Regions from separate parts of the Halobacillus sp. AWH4_228 genome, predicted to be linked through region 1. Evidence: riboswitches for the same ligand, from Rfam matches in the RefSeq annotation. Region 1 holds a riboswitch; each other region holds the start of a gene.
The links. Region 1 has a riboswitch for S-adenosylmethionine ahead of mmuP (S-methylmethionine permease). Riboswitches for the same ligand answer to the same signal wherever they lie in the genome.

Region 1 (5,011 bases):
ACTCAGAAGGAAGTTCCAGGCCTTCTTTGTCTGCAGGCATTTCAAACGGTGTATGACTCGTTAACGACAGCACATGGGCATAGAACTTGTCATACTCTTCGTCGATTTCATCAATCGCACCCATCGAGCGATGGTAAAACCATCCATCCGATGGTCCGAAGCCGACCGTATCTTTCTCTCCGTAAAACTTATCATCATAATAATCATCAAAACCAAGAGCTGGATAAAGTTCGTCCCTGTTCCAGTACTCCACCTCATCGGCATGCATGGTCACGTTATGGTACGACTTTTCATCAAGCATTCTCGGCAGAGAGGGAAGTTCCATGCCGCCGACTTGATCGGTGGTCGCTTTTTTCCCTAATGGATAAAGTGACGTATTCATGAGGAACTCTGCGTCTGATGTATTGCCTGAACCGATCTGTTGGTAGACATCCGTGAAATACATACTATCGTTCAGCCATTCATTTATGTTCGGTGTGATTTCCTGGCCATCGATCGATTCACCGATAACGAAGTCCTGAAGCGATTCAATCTGGACGACGATCAAGTTCCGATCTTCCGCCACTCCGAAATGATCATGCTCACTCATCGGCGTATAGGAATTGCCTTTCAGCTCTTCTATTTTCTGCTGCGTGACATTTTGATCTTCACCGGAAAAAGCGAAGGCTTTTTCACTGTTTGTCTGGTCCTGGTAATACTGAACAAACTGCGTATTGAATAAGCCGTTTTCCTTAGCAAAAAGAGCGCTGTCGAGAATGGGCTCTCCTTTATTCATTTGAAAATTGAAAATGGCGATTACAAGACCCGCAATAAGGAAGACAGACATAGCGAAATTGGACGTCTGTTTCGTTGGATACGTCCATGTCCTGCCCACAATCCAAATGACAACAAGCAGAAGCAGATCTGCGAGAAACAGAAAGTCTGTGCCATTGACGAGCAGCCACATGCTTTCATTCACACTGCCAACTTGATTAAGCTGGGATAGGTCATAGTATGTAGGAACGGTTCCGAAGTAACGCTCGTAAATCAACATGCCAATAAACAAAAGAGACAAAAACAAATCCAGAACAAGATAGGCAGCCGCTTTGCCCCGCTTAAAGACAAGCTCAATGAGAGCCATAAAAATCAAGATAAACGAAGCATCATACCAAATTCCTGCCCAAATACTCGCATCTTGAAGAAGCAGATAACGCAAAATTATAAACTTCAAGGAAATCATAATAAAAAAGTAAAAGAAATAACTGGTTAGTAAACGTTTCATCGAATCTTTCATATAAACACCTCTCTATTATTCTACCCAAATGTAAAGTTTATGTAAACTTAATGTAAATAAGGTAGAATAAGGCCGGTTCATCAGCATGGCTTCAAAAGGCGCTTGAGAAGATTCTGTTATTCACTCTGATTTCCACATGTCTGCGAGCTTTTTTATATGGGCGGGCGTCGTTCTGCAGCAGCCACCGATGATCCTTGCTCCATACTCGTACCAGAGTTTGGACTGCTCATGAAAGTCAAGCCGACTGGCAGACCCATGCCACGTCTTCGTTTCCGGATCATAATCTTCCCCGGAGTTTGGATAGACGATCAGCGGCTTGCTCGAACAGCGGTTCAACTCTTGTAAAGCTTCCGCCGCATGTTCCAGAGGCGCACAGTTCACACCTATAGCAGCCACATGTGTATTACCCTCCAACGCTGAAGCGACCTCCTTGAGCGGAGTACCCTCACTGATCGATTGACCATCTTTTAACGTAAAAGAAATCCATGCAGATGCAGACGGATACTCCTGTAAAATTGAACCGATCACCTTTGCTTCCTGCAGAGAAGGCAGCGTTTCAACCGCTAAAACGTCAGCACCCGCTTCAACAAGTGCTTGAATACGTGGTTGGTGAAAATCAAATAAAACCTGATCCGTGACGCCGTAATGACCGGAATACTCCGAGCCATCCGCTAAATAGGCACCATAGGGTCCGACAGAAGCAGCTGTAAGCGGCCTTGGCCGCTCAAGATTTTCCCTCCACACTTCGTCCCGTGCTTCCCCGGCAAGCGTGACCGTTTTTTTAATGAGAGTGACAGCCTCTTCTTCTGATAAGCCCCTTTGGGCAAAACCATCAGTCGTCGCCTGGTAGCTTGCGGTGATGCTGATGTCTGCTCCCGCTCTGTAGTAGGAGGCATGCACATCTTTGATCGCTTCAGGTTTTTCCAACAGCACTTTTGCGGACCATAAAGGATTATCAAGCTCGCATCCGTATGATTCCAGTTCCGTTGCCAAAGCCCCGTCCAGGAGAACCATCGATTGTTTTTCCAAAAGAGATTCAATGGGATTGGATAGATTTTGTTTGTTGGACATGTTTTACTCCCCTTTTCTTTTTCATAGATTCTCTCACATAATAAGCCGCATAGCAGAATGCAATGAACGGACCCCCACAGTACAAGGCGATCCGCTGTGTCGGATCAAAGGCAATGCCGATACAGGATGCCAGGCATAGAAGAAAAGCCGCAATCGGGACCACCGGGTACCACGGGGCTTTGTAGGATAAATCACTATCATTTCCTTCTGCCCGCCGGTGCGCCCGCCGGAAAAGGAAGTGGGAAGCGCTGATGCTCATCCAGACGACGACTACAGCCAGCCCTGAGATCGATACCAGAATGATGTAAACGGTATCCGGGGCGATGATACTGGATAGCAGCGCCAGACCGCCGCCAAGCATACTAAAGATGATCGCTGTCAAAGGAACTCCCTTTTTTGTCAGCTTCGCAAACACCGGGGAGATGGTATCCTTGTCCGCCAGTGACCACAGCATCCGGGCCGACGCGTATAATCCGGAGTTGGCTGCGGAAAGGATGGCTGTTAATATGACAAAGTTCATGACATCGGCCGCATAAGGAATACCGATGCGGTCAAGGACTGCGACAAACGGACTTTCCACAACCCCTGCCGCCTCACTTGGAAGAAAGATGGATAAAATGGCAATGGTCCCAATGAAGAAAATAATCAACCGTGCCACCGTTGTCCGAATTGCCGTCGGGATGGTTCTCGCTGGATCCTGCGTTTCCCCTGCGGCAATCCCAATCAATTCTGTACCGGAAAAAGCAAAATTGACAGCAAGCATCGTCATGAAGATTGCCGTTATACCATTTGGAAACAAGCCCTCACTCGTAAGATTTGAAAAGAATGGAGCCGGTTCTGACCCCGACAGCTGTATCCACCCAAAGGCGGCCCCGAATCCGATAATGATAAAAAGGACAATGGCTGCCACTTTGACAGAGGAAAACCAAAATTCTGCCTCCGCAAAAAATTTCACACTAAAGGCATTGAATCCGAAAATAAGAGCGGCGAACAACGCACTCCAAATCCACACACTTACATCGGGAAACCACCGCTGCATCAAGAGCCCGGCAGCTGTAAATTCTGACCCGAGAGCTACCGTCCACGTCAGCCAGTACAGCCATGCTACAGTAAAGCCTGTCCCCGGCCCTATGTAGTTATGAGCGTATGTATGAAAAGCCCCTGTTTCAGGGTTATGAACGGCCAGCTCTCCTAAACAGAGCATCACCAGATACACGACCAAAGCACCAATCAAATAGGCTAGGATTGTCCCGAACGGACCGGCCTGCTGGATGGTGTACCCTGAGCTTAAAAACAGTCCCGTACCGATAACTCCTCCCAGTGAAAGCATCACCAGGTGTCTTGTTTTCATTTCTCTCTTAAATTGATATTCCATTTGTCTCCCCCCTTGTGATGGTGGGCAAACAATTAAAAAACGCACCCTTGAATGAGTGCGTCAACTGACAAATAATAGATGGAAGTCTCTTATCGATCAGGATTGTTCACCCGCTGGAATTAGCACAGTATCTTCACAGACCTGCTGCTGAGGCTTCCAAGGGCCAGTCCCTCCACCTCTCTGGATAAGATATTTTTTTATAACTCTACTAGTCTTAATCATAATTGTCAATTTATTTTCAATATTCTATCCTTCATACCATCCAAATGAAAAGCCCCTGGTTCATAACCAGAGGCTTTTCACTCATACTCATATGCTTATTTCTGTTCCAATTGCTCTGCCACTTCATCGCTGACAGCATTTGTACCGCCGAGCACCTGGAAGTTGTTGATTTCAAGCTTTCCAATCGTCTCTTTTGTGGATTCCGGAAGCTGATCCGGCTTAACAAGGAGCATGGATGCTTCTTCCTTCGCAGCCAGAACAGAGCCCGCTAAAGCGTCAGCGAAGTTCTGACCATTCGCTACGAATGTCTTCCCTTCCTGCACACCCAGCTGTTCTGCAATGGTAGAGGCTGTTTCATAACGAGTCTTACCGCTGTAACGGGAAGCGTCAGGAAGCATCGCTTCGACCTCTTCAGAAATGGCATTCGTTCCACCTACAACAATGCTCTGTTCAAAGTCAGCAAGAGCTGTTTTGGTGATGGATGGCAGCTCATCTGTTTTAGAAAGGAGAATCGGGTAGCCTTCCTTCGCCGCATAAGGAGCCACAGCCAGAGCATCCGGATAGTTGAATCCATCTGCTACAACTACATTCTCAGGGTTTCCGTCAAGGCGGGCGGCAATATTAGCCGCCGTGTCAAAGCGCGTTTTCCCAGAGATGCGATCTACGTCGACACCCATTCCTGATAATTTGTACTTCACATATTCAGAAACGGCACCGGTCCCACCAAGGATAATCGCTTTTTCAGCACCCAGGCGCTTGATTTCCGCAGCTACTTCACTGTTCAAGTTTCCGGACTTTGTCAAAAGGATCGGCGCATCTTCCTTGTAGGCAAGAGGAGCACCGGCAAGAGCATCCGCAAACTCATCTCCCCGGGCAATGACGACTGTGTCAGCAGAATCCCAGCCTTTTTTAGAAATCTCAACGGCTGTTTGGTAACGATCCTCTCCGCTCACACGTTCTGTCGTTTTTTCAACAATACGGGATTCTTCATCAGGAGAAACCGTGCCCTGCTCTTCCAGGTATTCATTGAATACTTCATAGTCTACAAAGAATAATTCTGTCATCTTACC
Region 2 (5,011 bases), 2.3 Mb from region 1:
TGACCATAAGGATGATATCATTCAACACAGCCTCTCCCTCCTCTCTTCATCTCCTCCATTCTAGTGAACTTTCCCCCATAAAAAAAGCCCCCTCACTGAGGGGCTCTGGCTATAGAAAAATCCTGTGTTAACCAGTTAGAGTTGTCCATTAGTCGTGGGAAGGGCCACTTTCCGCTTATCGGTATATGAATGCCGCGGGCACGCCCTACGCAGGTTCTCAGATTCAAAAGAACGGCACGGGCTGCGCTGTTGCGCACTTGCGTGGAAAAAAAGGAAAAGAACAGACGCTGATAACGGCTGGCTGCCGGAATATGAACAAGCCTCTCCTCCATCCAGCAAGGATGAGCGGGGTGAAGGAGAGTCTTGTTCGATGTTAGAGAACTCCCAAGGAGCGGTGCCCTTTCCACTCCTGCGGAAGAACGAGTGGTCCGAGACCGCCGAGCGTGGGTGTTGCGAGGAAGCTCGTTCGCTCGTCCGCGGAAAGGGCACCGCTCCTTTCGGGAAGAAAGAAAAAAGCTTGTAAAGAAACAGGGGTTTCTCTACAAGCTGAACCCCTCAGTGAGGGGCTTTTCATCAGCCGATGGAACAGGCTGCGGAGCCATGTTTTTGAATGTACTTCTGGTGATGCTCTTCTGCTTCAAAGAAAGAGGAAGCCTCTTCCACCTGTGTAGCGATTGAACGCTTGAAGATGCCTTTGGCACTCCATTCTTTGATTTTCTCTTCTGCAATGTACTTCTGGCTTGCATCTGTATAGAAGATCACTGAACGGTATTGATGTCCTACATCAATGCCCTGACGATTTACCTGTGTCGGGTCGTGAGCTTCAAAAAAGATATTGACCAGTTTGGCATACGTAATGACAGCAGGATTATATTCGATACGGACAGCTTCCGCATGACCGGTATTTCCCTGTTTCACTTCTTCATAGGAAGGGTTTTCGAGATGTCCCCCGATGTAACCGACGGTTGTTGCCGTTACCCCTTCGAATTTCTCAAAAAATGCTTCTACTCCCCAAAAACATCCTGCGCCGAAAATTGCTGTTGCCATATCTACATCTTCCCTTTCCTTTAACGCAACTTCTATCGAGAGCCATGACGGGTATGCTGATATGCAAAAAACCCCTTTTCTTATCCACATAAGAAAAGGGGTTCGTATCAATCCGTACGATCCTCTCATCTTTTAGGATGGTGTTCATCCTACAGGAATTGGCACCGTTCTCGTCAATCCGTGGATTGATTCGATGGTTGCCGGGCATCAAAGGGCCAGTCCCTCCGCCTCTCTGGATAAGAAGTTTCCGTTATTTATTTAATGTTGATTATCAATATACTACGTTTCAGTAACGAAGTAAAGGATAAATGATGATTCTTTTTGTATCATCATTGTATTCACACTTTAGCATGACTATGCCAGTCCACGCAAAAGAAAAGTCTTACTGACTGCCGGTTGTATAAATCTCCTCATACGGCTGGACGATGACAAATCCATCTCCTTCGAACTGCATTTGAATAGATTCCCCGCTTCCCCGTCCGATAAACGTTTTAAAGCTTACATCCGTCTTGAAATTCGGCTCCAAATGCCCGGACCAGGCTACGGTCGCATGAGGATCCGTAATAACCGGTTCTCCCGGGCGTACGAGCAATGTCAGTGGTTCGTAATGGGAGGTGACAGCCACACGTCCGCTGCCATTCAAGGTCACGTTAAACAGACCGCCGGAAACCATCCCGGCCACTTTTTTCATCAGCTTGATATCCCAGTCGATGCTCGGTTCAAAAGCCAGAAGGTCGTTGCCGTTTACTGTTATCGTTTCATTATCCAAGTCAAAAATCGTAATCTTTTTCCCCTGATCAGCGAGATACAAACGTCCGCGCCCTGTCGCTTTCATCAGCGAACTGCCTTCTCCCGTCAACGCCTTCTTGAACATTTTTCCTACACCGTGCTCCAGAATCCCTTCTCTCTCAAACTTGATATTCCCATTATAGGAAATCATGGCCCCGGATTTCGCCCAGACCTGATCCATCAGGTTCACCTCGAGAATACGCGGGGTTTCCAGCTCAAAATAATCATTTTCTGAATCATCCTGTTTCGTCGCCCTGATAAACTCCTCAATCGAATAGTCTGCCATGACAGATTCCTCCTTTTATGTAGGTTATAGTTCTATACCACACCCCGGGGTGGGTTAGACCATTTATGAAACCTTTGTCTATCGTTTTACGTTTACAATGGAGGAAAGGTTTCATCACCACCTGGCAGGGGAATGATGATTCTATTTGATCTATTCAAACAACCTAAGGACGAGGAGGACCTGTTTATGTATGGTCTTGATGAGAAAAGAAAACAGCTGTTGGAGTATGCCCATTCCGTCTCTGACGAAATGGCAGCACAGAAGCCCGGGGAAGGAAAATGGTCGGTCCTTGAAATTCTGGAGCACCTGTACCTGATGGAACAACTTGTCGTCTACCAGATCAAGCAGGCAGTAAAGCAGGGAGATATCCAGCAGACTTCCGAAAAACCGATCCACCGGACGACGGAAAGGGACTACAAGGTGGAAGCCCCTGAGTCCGTCCGGCCTGAAGGTACGTTCCAAACGATTGCAGAAGCCGAGGATGGATTGAAAAAAACAAGGGAAGCTACGTTATTCCTCATTCATAACAAAGATGAAGAAACATTGAAGAACCGTGTGTTTCCCCACCCCGCTTTCGGAGACATGGACTTGGTGCAGTGGATTGAATTCATCGGCTGGCACGAACTCCGCCACCTTGATCAAATGAAAGAAACTGTGGAAGCTTTATAAACCCGTAGAAAAACACGCAGAGGTAAATCTCTGGCTTGAAATTCCCCGCTTTTTATCGGGCCTTCAGGAACTGAGACCACTCCCTTTCTGCGGAGGAACTTGGCTGGGTGGTCTTCCTATACAAGTGAACCGAGGCCGTGCCCGCGGTAAGTATCCGCCGATAAGTGGAACGTGACCAGGCACACCACCTACAGATCCACTGGATGGCAAGTCAAGTCTCTTGTCTACAGTTGAAAAGCGCAGAGACGAATCTCTGCGCTTTTTCTATCTTTGACGATCCTGTTTACTTTTCAGGCTTCACTTCTTCGCCGTTCTTCCCGGTGTAACGGAGCCCCCATCCTGTCCATGCTGCGATCAGCATAACAAGCAGAAGGAGCCATCCTTGGAACACATACGGGAATACTTCACCAGGCGAAACGACGGGGAGGAAGTCATACTTGTCTGCCGCTCCCTGAACCGTGGCCCAGGAAAGCAGGACACCACCACTCCAAGGGAAAATATACCCCAGGGAAGAGGTCACTGTATCCAGGAAGTTGGCCCGCCGGTATGGATGAATATTCAATTCCTTCCCGATTTTCCTCACAAACGGAGCCGCTGCAATTTCCGCCGCTGTGTTGATTGTGATGAAGGCATTCAAGAAAGCTACAATACCAAAGATGGCGAGTTCAGCTCTGCGGACTACACCATTGATGATGCGGAGGAAGAAGTTCTTAATCACTTCCATCGTCCCTCCTACTTCAAGCATGTAAGCCGCCGCAAGAATGAACAGGATCAAAACAGCCATATTGAAATATCCGCTGATTCCATCAATTAGGGCCCCTTCAATCACAGGGTCCCCTGCTTCATTAAAATGAATATACAGCACTTCCTTTAAGGATATGCCACTCAAATATATGAAAGCCACGGATGCAAGAATCCCCCATGATAAGGACGTCAGAAGATGCTGGCCTCTCAGCGCCAGGATAAGAACGAGTACAAATGGCACCAGCATCAACAGACCGTTGGGTGACACCTGGCTCTGCAGGTCATTGATCACCTGCTGGCTTCCTTGTTCCCCACCGCCGCCGAAAACAATGAAAAGAATCATTGCCGGAACAGCAGCCGCCATGGAGTATTTAAAACGGGAACGGACAACTCCAGGGACATCCGCTTCCTGTGTCGTTGCAGAGACGATCGTTGTGTCAGAAACAGGCGCCAGGTTATCCCCGAATACAGCTCCACTTAAAATCGCTGCAACAAGCAGCACCGGATCCGCTCCTAATATGACACCAGCTGGATACATAAGCACACCGAACGTGGCTACCGTACCGTATCCAGTTCCTACGGCTGTGGAAAATAAGCCGGCGAGCAGAAACGTAATACCGACGAAAGCTCCACCTTCCAGCCCTGTTTGGAAGCCGAACCAGATCAGACCATCCACCAGTCCTCCGGCAGACAGCATATTTGCAAACATGCCGGCCCAGAACCAGGCAATGATCGAAACGATCCCTACCGGCTGAGCCATCCCTGTAATCAGACTCTGCGCATAATCTGACCATTTCGATTTAGTAAAGAACAGACCGAGGCCGATTCCAATCACAATTCCTAAGACAAGCCCCTGCTCTGTAACAAGGCCTGCCACACTTAAGACAATGGCCCAAATGATAAAGAAAACCAAAGGAATCGTTGCAGCAAATACCCCGCCATGGAACTCCAGGCGTTTGATTTCTTTTTCTCCTAAGGCTTCATCGATGACTTCTTCATTTCTTCCCTCTTGATCAGCCATCTGATTCCCTCCTCAACAATTACTTAACCTTGTATAGTTTACCACCTGATATGATGGAATATAAACAGCTGAATTGTTACCACTTTAAAGCAGATCAGGATATCATCTGGAAAGCACAGAAACCTCTGATCAGTAATAGTATCTGAACAGACCATTGGTTATAAAGGAGTTATATTATGAAATTAAGGCAGGCAAGGATGGAAGATTTTGAAACGATCAGTCAATGGATCAGGTCAAAGGACGAGCTGAAACAATGGAGCGGCTCCGGTTTTGAGCACCCCCTCTCCTTGAGCCAGTGGGAGAAATACTTGAATAAGGAGGACCGTCAATCGTTCACAGCTCTGTTGGAAGACAGCCCGGCCGGACACATTTCCATCGGCCGGATCGAACCTCTTAAGACAGGAAGAATCGGTCGTGTGATAACGAATCCCGAACACAGAGGAAAAAAGGTTGCT
Region 3 (5,011 bases), 940 kb from region 1:
TTGTCGTCAGCGGCCCGCTGGCTCTGCTGGCGATTGAAGCCGGCTGGTGCTTCAGCTGTATCGGGCGTCAGCCGTGGACGATTACAGATGTCCTGAGAACAGGGGAAGCTGCAACAAAATCCAAAAGTGTCGGTTTTCTCTTTTACTTGTTCATGGGTTTGTACATCACTCTGTTGTTCGTCACAGGATTCGTCCTCCGGTTCTATTTCAAGAGAAACCCTGTCAGCCGGGACTTGAGCTCTCAATAAAGGCAGAGAAAGGAAGAACATTTCATGGAAGCTTCAACACTGGCCGTCACCATTTTGTGGAGCCTGCTGTTCATTTACGCAATGCTTGGCTCTCTTGATTTTGGAGCAGGGTTCTGGGGGATGATTTATGGAAAAAGTGAAGAGAAAAGCGCCTCCCAAATTGCGAACCGCTTTTTATCTCCGACGTGGGAGGTCACCAATGTATTCCTCGTCATCTTCGTCGTATCTGTGGTCACGTTTTTCCCTTATGCAACGACGCTTCTGAGCAGTGTCCTGCTTGTTCCTGTCGCGCTCGGACTGCTGCTCCTGACGATCCGCACCACCTTTATGGTGTTCCAGCACTATGCTGGGAAATTTGTCGGACTCCTTCGTGTCACCTCCGGGGTCACAGGGCTGATCATTCCTGCCCTGCTCGTTAGTATTCTCCCGATCACCCTCGGTGGGTTCATCAGTTTCGAAGATGATTATCCACGGTTGGAATACGGAGATCTTCTGACCCATCCGACGCTGTACATGCACGTATTGTTCGGCCTTTCGACAGAACTGTTCATTTCTTCCGTCTTCTTAATGGATTATGCCAAGGAAGCCGAAGATTGGGACGCGTATGATACCTTCCGGAAACATGCTCTTTGGCTCGGACCTGTCAGCATCGCCGTCGCTATGCTGACCATTGGAACGTTTCCTGAAGAAGCTGGTTGGATCGTTGATAATATTGAGCAGAACTGGCTCATCTTCGGTCTTTCCTTATTGTTTTTCCTGATCGGCTATGTTCTTTTGTTTTTGAAAAAACCGGACGGAAGAAAGGGACGGGCCCGACCTGCCGTCATCATGATCGTGCTGCAGTACGGATTCGCTATTTATGCCTACGGATCCGCCCACCTGCCGTACTTGATTTACCCTGATTTAACAGTCAGCGATGGGTTCACCAACGCGTCCACCTTCTATCCGATGCTGATCGTTTACGCCGTCGGGTTCGGAATTTTGATTCCAGCCTTCTATTTATTCTGGAGGTTGTTCCTGAAAGACCGGCGCTACTTAAAGCAGCAGTAAGCACATGCAGCCACTTCCCTGCGGGGATGGCTGCTCTTTTTTGTTTACCCACTTTCTGTAAAAGGGTACTGAACTACAAAAAAGGAGAAACGCTATGACAGAACTATCGAACTCCTATTTGGAAGAAGCCATTGAAGACAGCCGTCCCTATGCTTCTCAAGGAAAGGTGAATATGAACCTTCCTGATTACGGGGAGGCAAATAAAGACTACCTCGGCGTCAGCATCATCACGACAGACGGCTCGAGTTACAGCGCCGGGGATCATGATAAATACATTCCGATGCAGAGTACCTCAAAAGTCATCAGCTTGATGCTTGCTCTCCAGGACTTCGGAAAGGACCGTGTTTTTCAAACTGTAGGAATGGAGCCGATGGGAGATTTCTTCAATTCCATCAGCCAGCTGGAATCCTATGACACAAGCAAGCCTTTCAATCCGATGATTAACGCGGGCGCCATCGCTACAGCTTCCCTTATTAAAGGACAGAGCGTGGAAAACCGGTTCGACCGCTACATGAATTTCTTAAAGAAAATCACCAGCAACGATCATCTAGAAATGAGCGGTGAGATGTACGAAGCAGAAAAGGCGAACGGCTCGCGCAACCGTTCCCTCGCCTACTTTATGCACAGCACAGGAACCCTTGTGACCGATGTGGAAGAAGCGCTGGATTTATACTATCGTATGAATTCAGTCATGATGTGCTGTCATGACTTTGCCCGGGTCGGCTTGTTCCTTGCTAAAGGCGGTCTCGATCCAGATACGGAAGAAAGCTTGATTCCTGCCCACCACCTAAGAACCGTAAAAGCCATCATGATGACCTCCGGGATGTACAACTCCTCCGGTCACTACGCAGTCGAAGCTGGATTCCCGTGTAAAAGCGGAGTATCCGGGAGCATCATCGGTACGGTTCCTGGAAGAATGGGCATCGGTGTCGTCGGCCCTGCCATTGATGAAAAGGGAAACAGTACAGCCGGCGGCGCTTTGATCAAAAAAATGTCCAGGGACCTGAAATTAAATATGTTCGGCATAGAAAATACAGAAAGGACGAAGGACCATGCCTTTTGATTACGATCTGGATTTTGATTCCATTGATTTCAGAGAAGAACCCGGAAAATACCGCGTCGGGCGCGGAGAACAGGGGGTGCTTCTCGTCGAGCCCTACAAAAGTGAAATTCTGCAGCACTGGCGCTTCAAAACACCTGAGATCGCAAAAGAGTCGTCAGAAAAAATCTACGCCATGTTCGAAGAGTATAAGAAAAACGATGATTTTGTCGGCATGGATATGGCCCGTAAATTCCTCCAGATGGGGTATACACGCTCGCGACGGTACGCCAATTATAAAGGCGGAAAAAAATACGATGACGATGGAGATATCAATGACCGGGATATAGATGAGGAAAAAGCAGAATCAGCCCGGATTTTCGAAGAGAAATGGATCAAAGTCCGCGAAGATGAAGAATACCTTGAGAAAAAACGGGCCCACCAAAAGGAATACGGATAAAATCAGGACGTTCCGATTAAAAATTGGAAAATCTTCCGCATGCATATTGTCAAAACTTTCTGAGTAGTGTAGAGTAGTCATCAACATTTACATGAACTTACAATTATATTCTTATCAAGAGAGGCAGAGGGACTGGCCCTGTGAAGCCTCAGCAACCCCTGGTATCGACCAGAAGGGTGCTAACTCCAGCAAGTTGTTGATCAACTTGAAAGATAAGAAGAAGCCTTGGATATCCAGGACGCCTTCTTCTTAGAGAAGGCGTCCTTTTTGTTTTCACACTGCTTCCTCTCTTGATCGGTTCATAAACGAAAGGAGTATTTTTATGTGTCACACGGAAACAAAATTCGTCCAGACAGGAAACCAGCGGAACGAACCGTATGGAGCGATCAACCCACCGGTTTACTTTTCCACCCCTTACCGGCACCCAGGGCTCGGGGAATCTACAGGGTTTGATTATACGCGGACGGGCAACCCGACAAGAAAAATCCTGGAAGCCTCCATCGCCGATATCGAAGAAGGTGATGCAGGTTTTGCCTTCAGTTCCGGAATGTCCGCCATCCAGACCGTCCTCTCTCTTTTCCGCGAAGGAGATGAAATTCTCGTATCCGAAGATTTATATGGAGGGACCTACCGCTTATTTGAACATATGAAGGAGCGTTACCGTCTGCAGTTTACCTACCTGGAAAACGAAAAGCTGAATGACCTGCCTTCTTATGTGACCGAACGTACGAAAGCCGTTTACATTGAAACTCCGACAAATCCGCTCATGCACCAAACCGACATCAGGCAGATGGCCGGACTAGCAGAAAAACAAGACCTCCTGCTGATAGTCGACAACACCCTTTATACACCAGTTCTCCAGCAGCCGCTGAAGGAAGGAGCAGACGTCGTCATTCACAGCGCGACGAAATACCTGGCCGGACATAACGATGTTCTGGCCGGACTGCTTGTCAGTAAAGGCGCAGACATCAGCGAAAAGCTCGCTTTTCATCAAAATACATCCGGAGCTGTCCTGTCGCCGTTTGACTCCTGGCTCGTCATGCGCGGCATGAAAACCCTGCCTCTACGAATGAGGCAGCATGAAGGCAACGCGAAAGCCGTCGTTCAATTCCTGGAGGATCATCCATGTGTGAGTGATATTTTCTACCCAGGAAAAGGCGGCATGGTGTCCTTCCGACTAAAGGAAGAAGCCTGGATCGATCCTTTTCTAAGAGGATTGAATTTAATCAGTTTCGCGGAAAGTCTCGGAGGTGTGGAAAGCTTCATCACCTACCCCGCCACCCAGACCCACGCCGATATCCCTGAAGAAGAACGCGTCCGCTACGGCGTGTGCAATAAACTGCTCCGTTTTTCCGTAGGCGTGGAGCACATCGATGATCTTTTGAGAGATCTTCAATCTACTTTGAGTCAATTACCTAAGGAGGAATCCGTCCAATGAATACCCATTCCCTGCAGACCCGCCTGCTTCACAACGACCAGAAGTTCGATCCGCAGACCGGAGCGGTGAGTGTCCCGATCCAACAGGCCTCAACCTTTCACCAACAGGATTTTGACACACCGGGGGATTACGACTACAGCCGGTCGGGAAACCCGACAAGAACAGCGTTGGAAGAGACGATCGCCGGCCTTGAAAACGGCACGAAAGGCTTTGCTTTCGCCTCCGGAATGGCAGCGATTTCCACAGCGTTCATGCTTTTATCCAAAGGGGATCACATCGTTATAACCAAGGACGTATACGGGGGGACTTTCCGAATGATCCACGATGTTCTCCACCGCTTTGGAATCGATCACACCTTTGTTGACATGACCGATCTTCATGAAGTGGCTACAGCCATAAAGCCGAATACGAAGCTGTTATATATTGAAACTCCTTCCAATCCAACACTTGAAATCACTGATATAAGGGCAGTGGCAAAACTCGCCAAAGCGAACAACTGCCTCACCTTTGTCGATAACACCTTTATGACACCAGCCCTGCAGCGTCCGCTCGACCTTGGCGCCGATCTTGTCCTCCATAGTGCAACGAAGTTCATTGCCGGACACAGTGATGTCGTTGCCGGCTTAGCTGTGACCAACAGGGAAGATGTCGCAGAGGCTCTTTCTTTTCTACAGAATTCTTTCGGATCTATTCTGGGCGCACACGATTGCTGGCTCGTGCTCCGCGGCCTGAAGACACTCCACTGCCGAATCACCCAATCATCTCAATCAGCGGCA
Region 4 (5,011 bases), 1.3 Mb from region 1:
AGTTCACGTCCATGTCGAGTACCCGGGTGAAGCTATGACGCTTGGACAGAAGTATGGAAGCCTGATCAATATGAAGATTGAAAACATGAGGGAGCAGCATACGTCCCTCGTAGGTAATAAGAAAGAAAAAGCCGTGCCTGAGAAAAAAGCGCCATATGGTATTGTCACCGTCAGTATGGGCGAGGGGATGAAGAAACTTTTTGAAAGCCTCGGAGCCACAGTAATCATCCAGGGTGGTCAAACGATGAATCCTAGTACCCAGGACTTATCGGAGGCCATTAAAGAAGCGCATGCAGAACGCGTGTTCATTCTTCCGAATAACAAAAACATCGTGATGGCAGCAGAACAGGCTGCAGAGATGGCGGAAGCGGAAGTGGCTGTCATCCCGACGAAGACCATTCCTCAAGGGATGAGTGCTATGCTTGGTTTCAATCCTGAAGCAGATCTCGATACGAACAAAGAAGAAATGACCAGTTTGATGTCAGAAGTGAAGACGGGGCAGATTACCTATGCCGTCCGGGACACCCAGATTGACGGACTTGATATTGAAAAGGGTCATTTTATGGGGATTTCCGACGGGAAGATATCAGCTACCGATAAAGACGCCCTCACAACAGCGAAAACACTGCTGAACCAGATGATTGATGAGGATGAAGATGAAATCCTTACTATTCTTACAGGGGAAGATGTGGACGATAAGGATGTGGCTGAACTGGAAGCTTATGTGGAAGAAACCTTTGAAGATTTAGAGGTGGAAATCCACCATGGTGGCCAGCCGATTTACAGCTATATCTTCTCTATCGAATAAAATGCAGCGCTTCTGGATTTAGAACAGCGTTCGCAGGCTGTCGGGATTTTTCCCGGCAGCCTTTTGTAATGGTCTATGGTCTGAATGCAGGAGCGGAGATGAAAGAAATGGTTTCACAGAGGATATTGATCAACCATTAGACAAACGCCTTGGCGGTTTGTTTTCTAAGCTTGTCATTCTATAAGCTGAAAGCGCAGTTCTCCATTAGAACTGCGCTTTTTTTAACCGTGTTTCCGTCTGCGGGTGCCGGTGCCGTTGAATATATTTTCGAACTGAGAAGATAACGGCAGCAGCATATCCGGCAAGAAGCAGGCTGTAGATGATAACTAAGGTCTGTTCACTCCATGTGGCATAGGTGAGCAGGGTCCGGCTGTTCGTCAAGATGATAAATCCACCCGCCGCTACCCCAAGCACGAGAGGGGGGAGTTTTTTCACAAGCCAGGCAGCGAGGGGGGCTGCAATAACGCCACCGATCACAAAGGCGAGCACAAGCATCCAGCTCAGCTCTTCCCACCCAAGGAAGATCAGGAAGCCGGCCGTAGCAGATAAAGTAACGATGAATTCACTTGTATCTACGGTGCCGATGACTTTTCTGGGAAGGATTCCTTTGCTGGATAAGAGAACAGGTGTATTTACCGGCCCCCAACCCCCGCCGCCCACGGCATCAAGAAAACCGCCCAGAAAACCTAAGGGAAACAAGAAGCGCCGTCGAAATGGTCTTTTTTCTGTATGCAAGGGCTTCACTCGATTCATCAGTAAAAAGCGGATGACCACATAAACGCCAAGCCCTAGTAAAAAAACGGAAATGTACGGACGGATCAGCTCACCTGGAATCCAGCTGAGCAGAGCAGCCCCGGCAAAGGCACTGATCCCTCCGGGGAGAGCAAGAGTCAAAACGAGACGCTTATCCACGTTGCCGAATTTATAATGGGAAAACCCGGAAGCTGCCGTTGTAGCAATCTGGGACAAATGAATAGAGGCGGAGGCCACCGCCGGAGCCATTCCATAGGCGAGGAGGATGGTGGAGGAGCTTAAACCAAATCCCATTCCGAGGGCTCCATCCATCAATTGAGCAAAGAATCCAACCAGTGAAAATATAAGTAATTTCTTCATCGTACCTCTCCTTTTGATTAAACACATAAGATTACTTGGTTTTAACCATGAAGAGGCATAAAAAAACCTCTTCATCCAGAAGAGGTCAAGCTTCCTCTCCTTATCTTTCAGACCACCGTCTGCTGGAATGAGCACCTTTTCCAATGTGAGGTTGCTGCGGGATCATCAGACCAGTTTCCTCCCCCGGCTCTTTATAAGGATATATGTAGCCCGCGCTGAAAGCGGAATTCCTAAGTACATGAATAATATATTCAAAGCTAAAACATGGATGACGATTTGTCAATGGTTTACAATAAAATAAACAGAAAACTAGTAATATTTAAAATGCATGTTGACATATCTTTAAATCGGGTCTAATATTTGAATCAAATCTTTTGAACAAAATCTGGAAACATTTTTCTTATCGAGAGAGGTGGAGGGACTGGCCCTTGGAAGCCTCGGCAACGGATCTGTCGTCATGAACAGAAGCTGTGCCAATTCCAGCAGGTGATCAACACTTGGAAGGATAAGAAGAACGGTTGAATCATGTATAATGACTCTCCTTTCTTCTTACCATCAGAAGAAAGGTTTTTTTGTTGAAGATAAGAAAGGAGGAGCTTATGAATACGAGTGCACCGACATATGGAACATTCACCGGGGATCCTTTACTTTATATGGATATTGATGATGGACACAAAGGGGCAGAGAGTGTGATTCAATGGGCTTACGGGCATTATGGAAAACAGCTCGTTTATGCGTGCAGCTTCGGTGCTGAAGCGATCGTACTGCTTGACTTCATTGCAAAGGCACAGCCGGATGCCGACGTCGTTTTTCTGGACACTGGACTTCATTTCCAGGAAACCTATGATTTGATAGACAAAGTGAAAAAGAGGTATCCGGATTTGAACATCCATATGAAAAAGCCGGAATTGACAGTGGAAGAACAGGCAGAGGAATATGGTCCGGCCCTTTGGAAAAGGAATCCCGACCAATGCTGTGCCATCAGAAAAATCAAACCGCTGGAAGAAGCCCTGACAGGAGCGGCGGCCTGGATGTCGGGATTAAGAAGAGAACAATCTGCAAGCCGGAGTCATACGAACTTCGTCAACAAGGACGAACGCTTCCAGTCCATCAAGGTATGCCCCTTAATTCACTGGACATGGGAAGACGTATGGACTTATATCCGACTAAATAGCTTGGATTACAATGAATTACATGACCAAAGCTATCCAAGTGTCGGCTGCATCCCCTGCACAGCGAAAGCGCTGGATGACGGCCGTTCAGGAAGATGGCAGGGATTTGATAAAACCGAGTGTGGACTCCACACAGCGGGAGATACGAAACAATAAAGGAGAGATGAATGATGTCCATTATTCAACCGCATGGCGGGCAGTTAATCAATCGTTTTACAGCACAGCCGGATACGCTTCCGGAACAAAGGATCGAGCTTGATGCGATGGCGTTGAGTGATATCGATTTAATCGCTAATGGGGCATACAGTCCGCTTCAAGGATTTTTAACAAGGGAAGATTATGATCACGTCGTTGAAAATCTTCGTTTGAAAGACGGCACTCCCTGGAGTCTCCCGATCACACTGCCTGTTTCTGAAGAGCAGGCCCGTTCGTTACATGGTCAAGCGGCTCTTGTGAAAGATGGGGCAATCTACGGTGTGATCGAAATCGAAGACATTTACAAGCCGGATAAACAGAAAGAAGCTGCAAAGGTTTACTTAACGACAGAAGACGCTCACCCGGGGGTCAGTAAACTTTACAAGCGCCCGGATTATTATGTCGGTGGCAGAATTGAAGTATTCCATCGTCCGGAGCGGGAGCATTCAGACCATTACTACCTTGATCCCGAAGAGACAAGAGAACGATTCCAACAGGCCGGATGGGAAAAGGTTGTCGGTTTCCAAACGCGTAATCCTGTTCACCGTGCTCATGAATATATCCAAAAAGCGGCCCTGGAAAGCGTAGATGGACTATTTCTGAATCCGCTCGTAGGAGAAACGAAAAGCGACGATATCCCGAGTGATGTGCGCATGAGAAGTTATGAGGTACTCTTGGATGAATATTATCCGGAAAACCGGGTGACGCTGGCTGTTTTTAATGCGGCCATGCGCTATGCAGGCCCTCGGGAAGCCATCTTCCATGCGATTGTCCGGAAGAATTTCGGCTGCTCCCATTTCATAGTCGGGAGGGATCATGCAGGTGTCGGCGATTACTATGGTACATATGACGCTCAAAAAATCTTCAGCCACTTTGAAGAAGGAGAGCTGGAAATAACCCCGGTCTTTTTTGAGCACAGCTTCTACTGCAAAGCCTGTGAAGCAATGGCTTCTCATAAAACCTGCCCCCACAGCAAGGAGCATCACGTAATTTTATCAGGAACAAAAGTGCGCGAGCTGCTTCGGAGCGGCAAGAAACCACCGAAAACGTTCAGCCGTCCGGAGGTCGTGGAAGTGCTGATTGAAGGGCTTAAACAACAGACAGCGGATGTAAAGGGGTGAATGGAATGGCAACGAATTTAACATGGCATGAAGCTGCCGTCCAAAAAAAGGATTACCGGAGTAAAAATGGTCATTTCAGTGGTGTGCTCTGGTTCACCGGTCTCTCAGGGGCTGGTAAATCCAGCATTGCCAACCATTTGAACCGCCTTCTTTTTGAGCACGGCATCCAAACCTACCTGCTTGACGGGGATAACGTTCGTCATGGATTAAATCGGGATCTTGGTTTTTCTGAAGCCGACCGGACAGAGAACATCCGTCGGATCGGTGAAGTATCCAAATTGTTCACAGACAATGGTTCCATCGTTTTGACGGCTTTTATTTCTCCATACAGGGAGGACCGTGACCGGGTCCGATCCCTTTTGGAAGAGGAAGAATTCATGGAAGTCTTTGTCGACTGTCCTGTGGAGGAATGTGAAAGCCGGGATCCTAAAGGACTGTATAAAAAAGCAAGGGCTGGGGAAATCTCCGGTTTTACCGGGGTGGATGCTCCTTACGAGGCACCGGTGAATCCGGAATGTGTCGTTCGGTCTGACCAGCATTCCATCCAAACCTGTGCGGAACAGATTTTTCAACTTCTTATTGATAAAAAGTGGCTGAACGAC

Region 2: another riboswitch for S-adenosylmethionine. It lies ahead of msrA (peptide-methionine (S)-S-oxide reductase MsrA); the one in region 1 lies ahead of mmuP (S-methylmethionine permease).
Region 3: another riboswitch for S-adenosylmethionine. It lies ahead of ACXADP_RS00175 (methionine biosynthesis PLP-dependent protein); the one in region 1 lies ahead of mmuP (S-methylmethionine permease).
Region 4: another riboswitch for S-adenosylmethionine. It lies ahead of ACXADP_RS11550 (sulfite exporter TauE/SafE family protein); the one in region 1 lies ahead of mmuP (S-methylmethionine permease).

What each region holds. Positions count from the first base shown of each region.
Region 1 is NZ_JBSWTE010000001.1:973,291-978,301, reverse strand. Features, by position in the region: gene ACXADP_RS04815 (LTA synthase family protein) at 1-1,273, opposite strand, end outside; gene mmuM (homocysteine S-methyltransferase) at 1,394-2,344, opposite strand; gene mmuP (S-methylmethionine permease) at 2,310-3,719, opposite strand; SAM riboswitch class I at 3,806-3,910, opposite strand; gene ACXADP_RS04800 (cell wall-binding repeat-containing protein) at 4,037-5,011, opposite strand, start outside.
Region 2 is NZ_JBSWTE010000001.1:3,261,847-3,266,857, forward strand. Features, by position in the region: gene eutH (ethanolamine utilization protein EutH) at 1-28, opposite strand, end outside; gene msrA (peptide-methionine (S)-S-oxide reductase MsrA) at 574-1,047, opposite strand; SAM riboswitch class I at 1,170-1,290, opposite strand; gene ACXADP_RS17015 (AIM24 family protein) at 1,430-2,122, opposite strand; gene ACXADP_RS17020 (DinB family protein) at 2,309-2,791, shown strand; gene ACXADP_RS17025 (Na+/H+ antiporter NhaC family protein) at 3,075-4,556, opposite strand; gene ACXADP_RS17030 (GNAT family N-acetyltransferase) at 4,733-5,011, shown strand, end outside.
Region 3 is NZ_JBSWTE010000001.1:32,001-37,011, forward strand. Features, by position in the region: gene ACXADP_RS00155 (cytochrome ubiquinol oxidase subunit I) at 1-248, shown strand, start outside; gene ACXADP_RS00160 (cytochrome d ubiquinol oxidase subunit II) at 273-1,298, shown strand; gene glsA (glutaminase A) at 1,393-2,361, shown strand; gene ACXADP_RS00170 (DUF4385 domain-containing protein) at 2,351-2,797, shown strand; SAM riboswitch class I at 2,906-3,016, shown strand; gene ACXADP_RS00175 (methionine biosynthesis PLP-dependent protein) at 3,120-4,235, shown strand; gene metC (cystathionine beta-lyase) at 4,232-5,011, shown strand, end outside.
Region 4 is NZ_JBSWTE010000001.1:2,275,164-2,280,174, reverse strand. Features, by position in the region: gene ACXADP_RS11555 (DAK2 domain-containing protein) at 1-808, shown strand, start outside; gene ACXADP_RS11550 (sulfite exporter TauE/SafE family protein) at 1,013-1,921, opposite strand; SAM riboswitch class I at 2,019-2,121, opposite strand; SAM riboswitch class I at 2,319-2,433, shown strand; gene ACXADP_RS11545 (phosphoadenylyl-sulfate reductase) at 2,521-3,249, shown strand; gene sat (sulfate adenylyltransferase) at 3,264-4,409, shown strand; gene cysC (adenylyl-sulfate kinase) at 4,415-5,011, shown strand, end outside.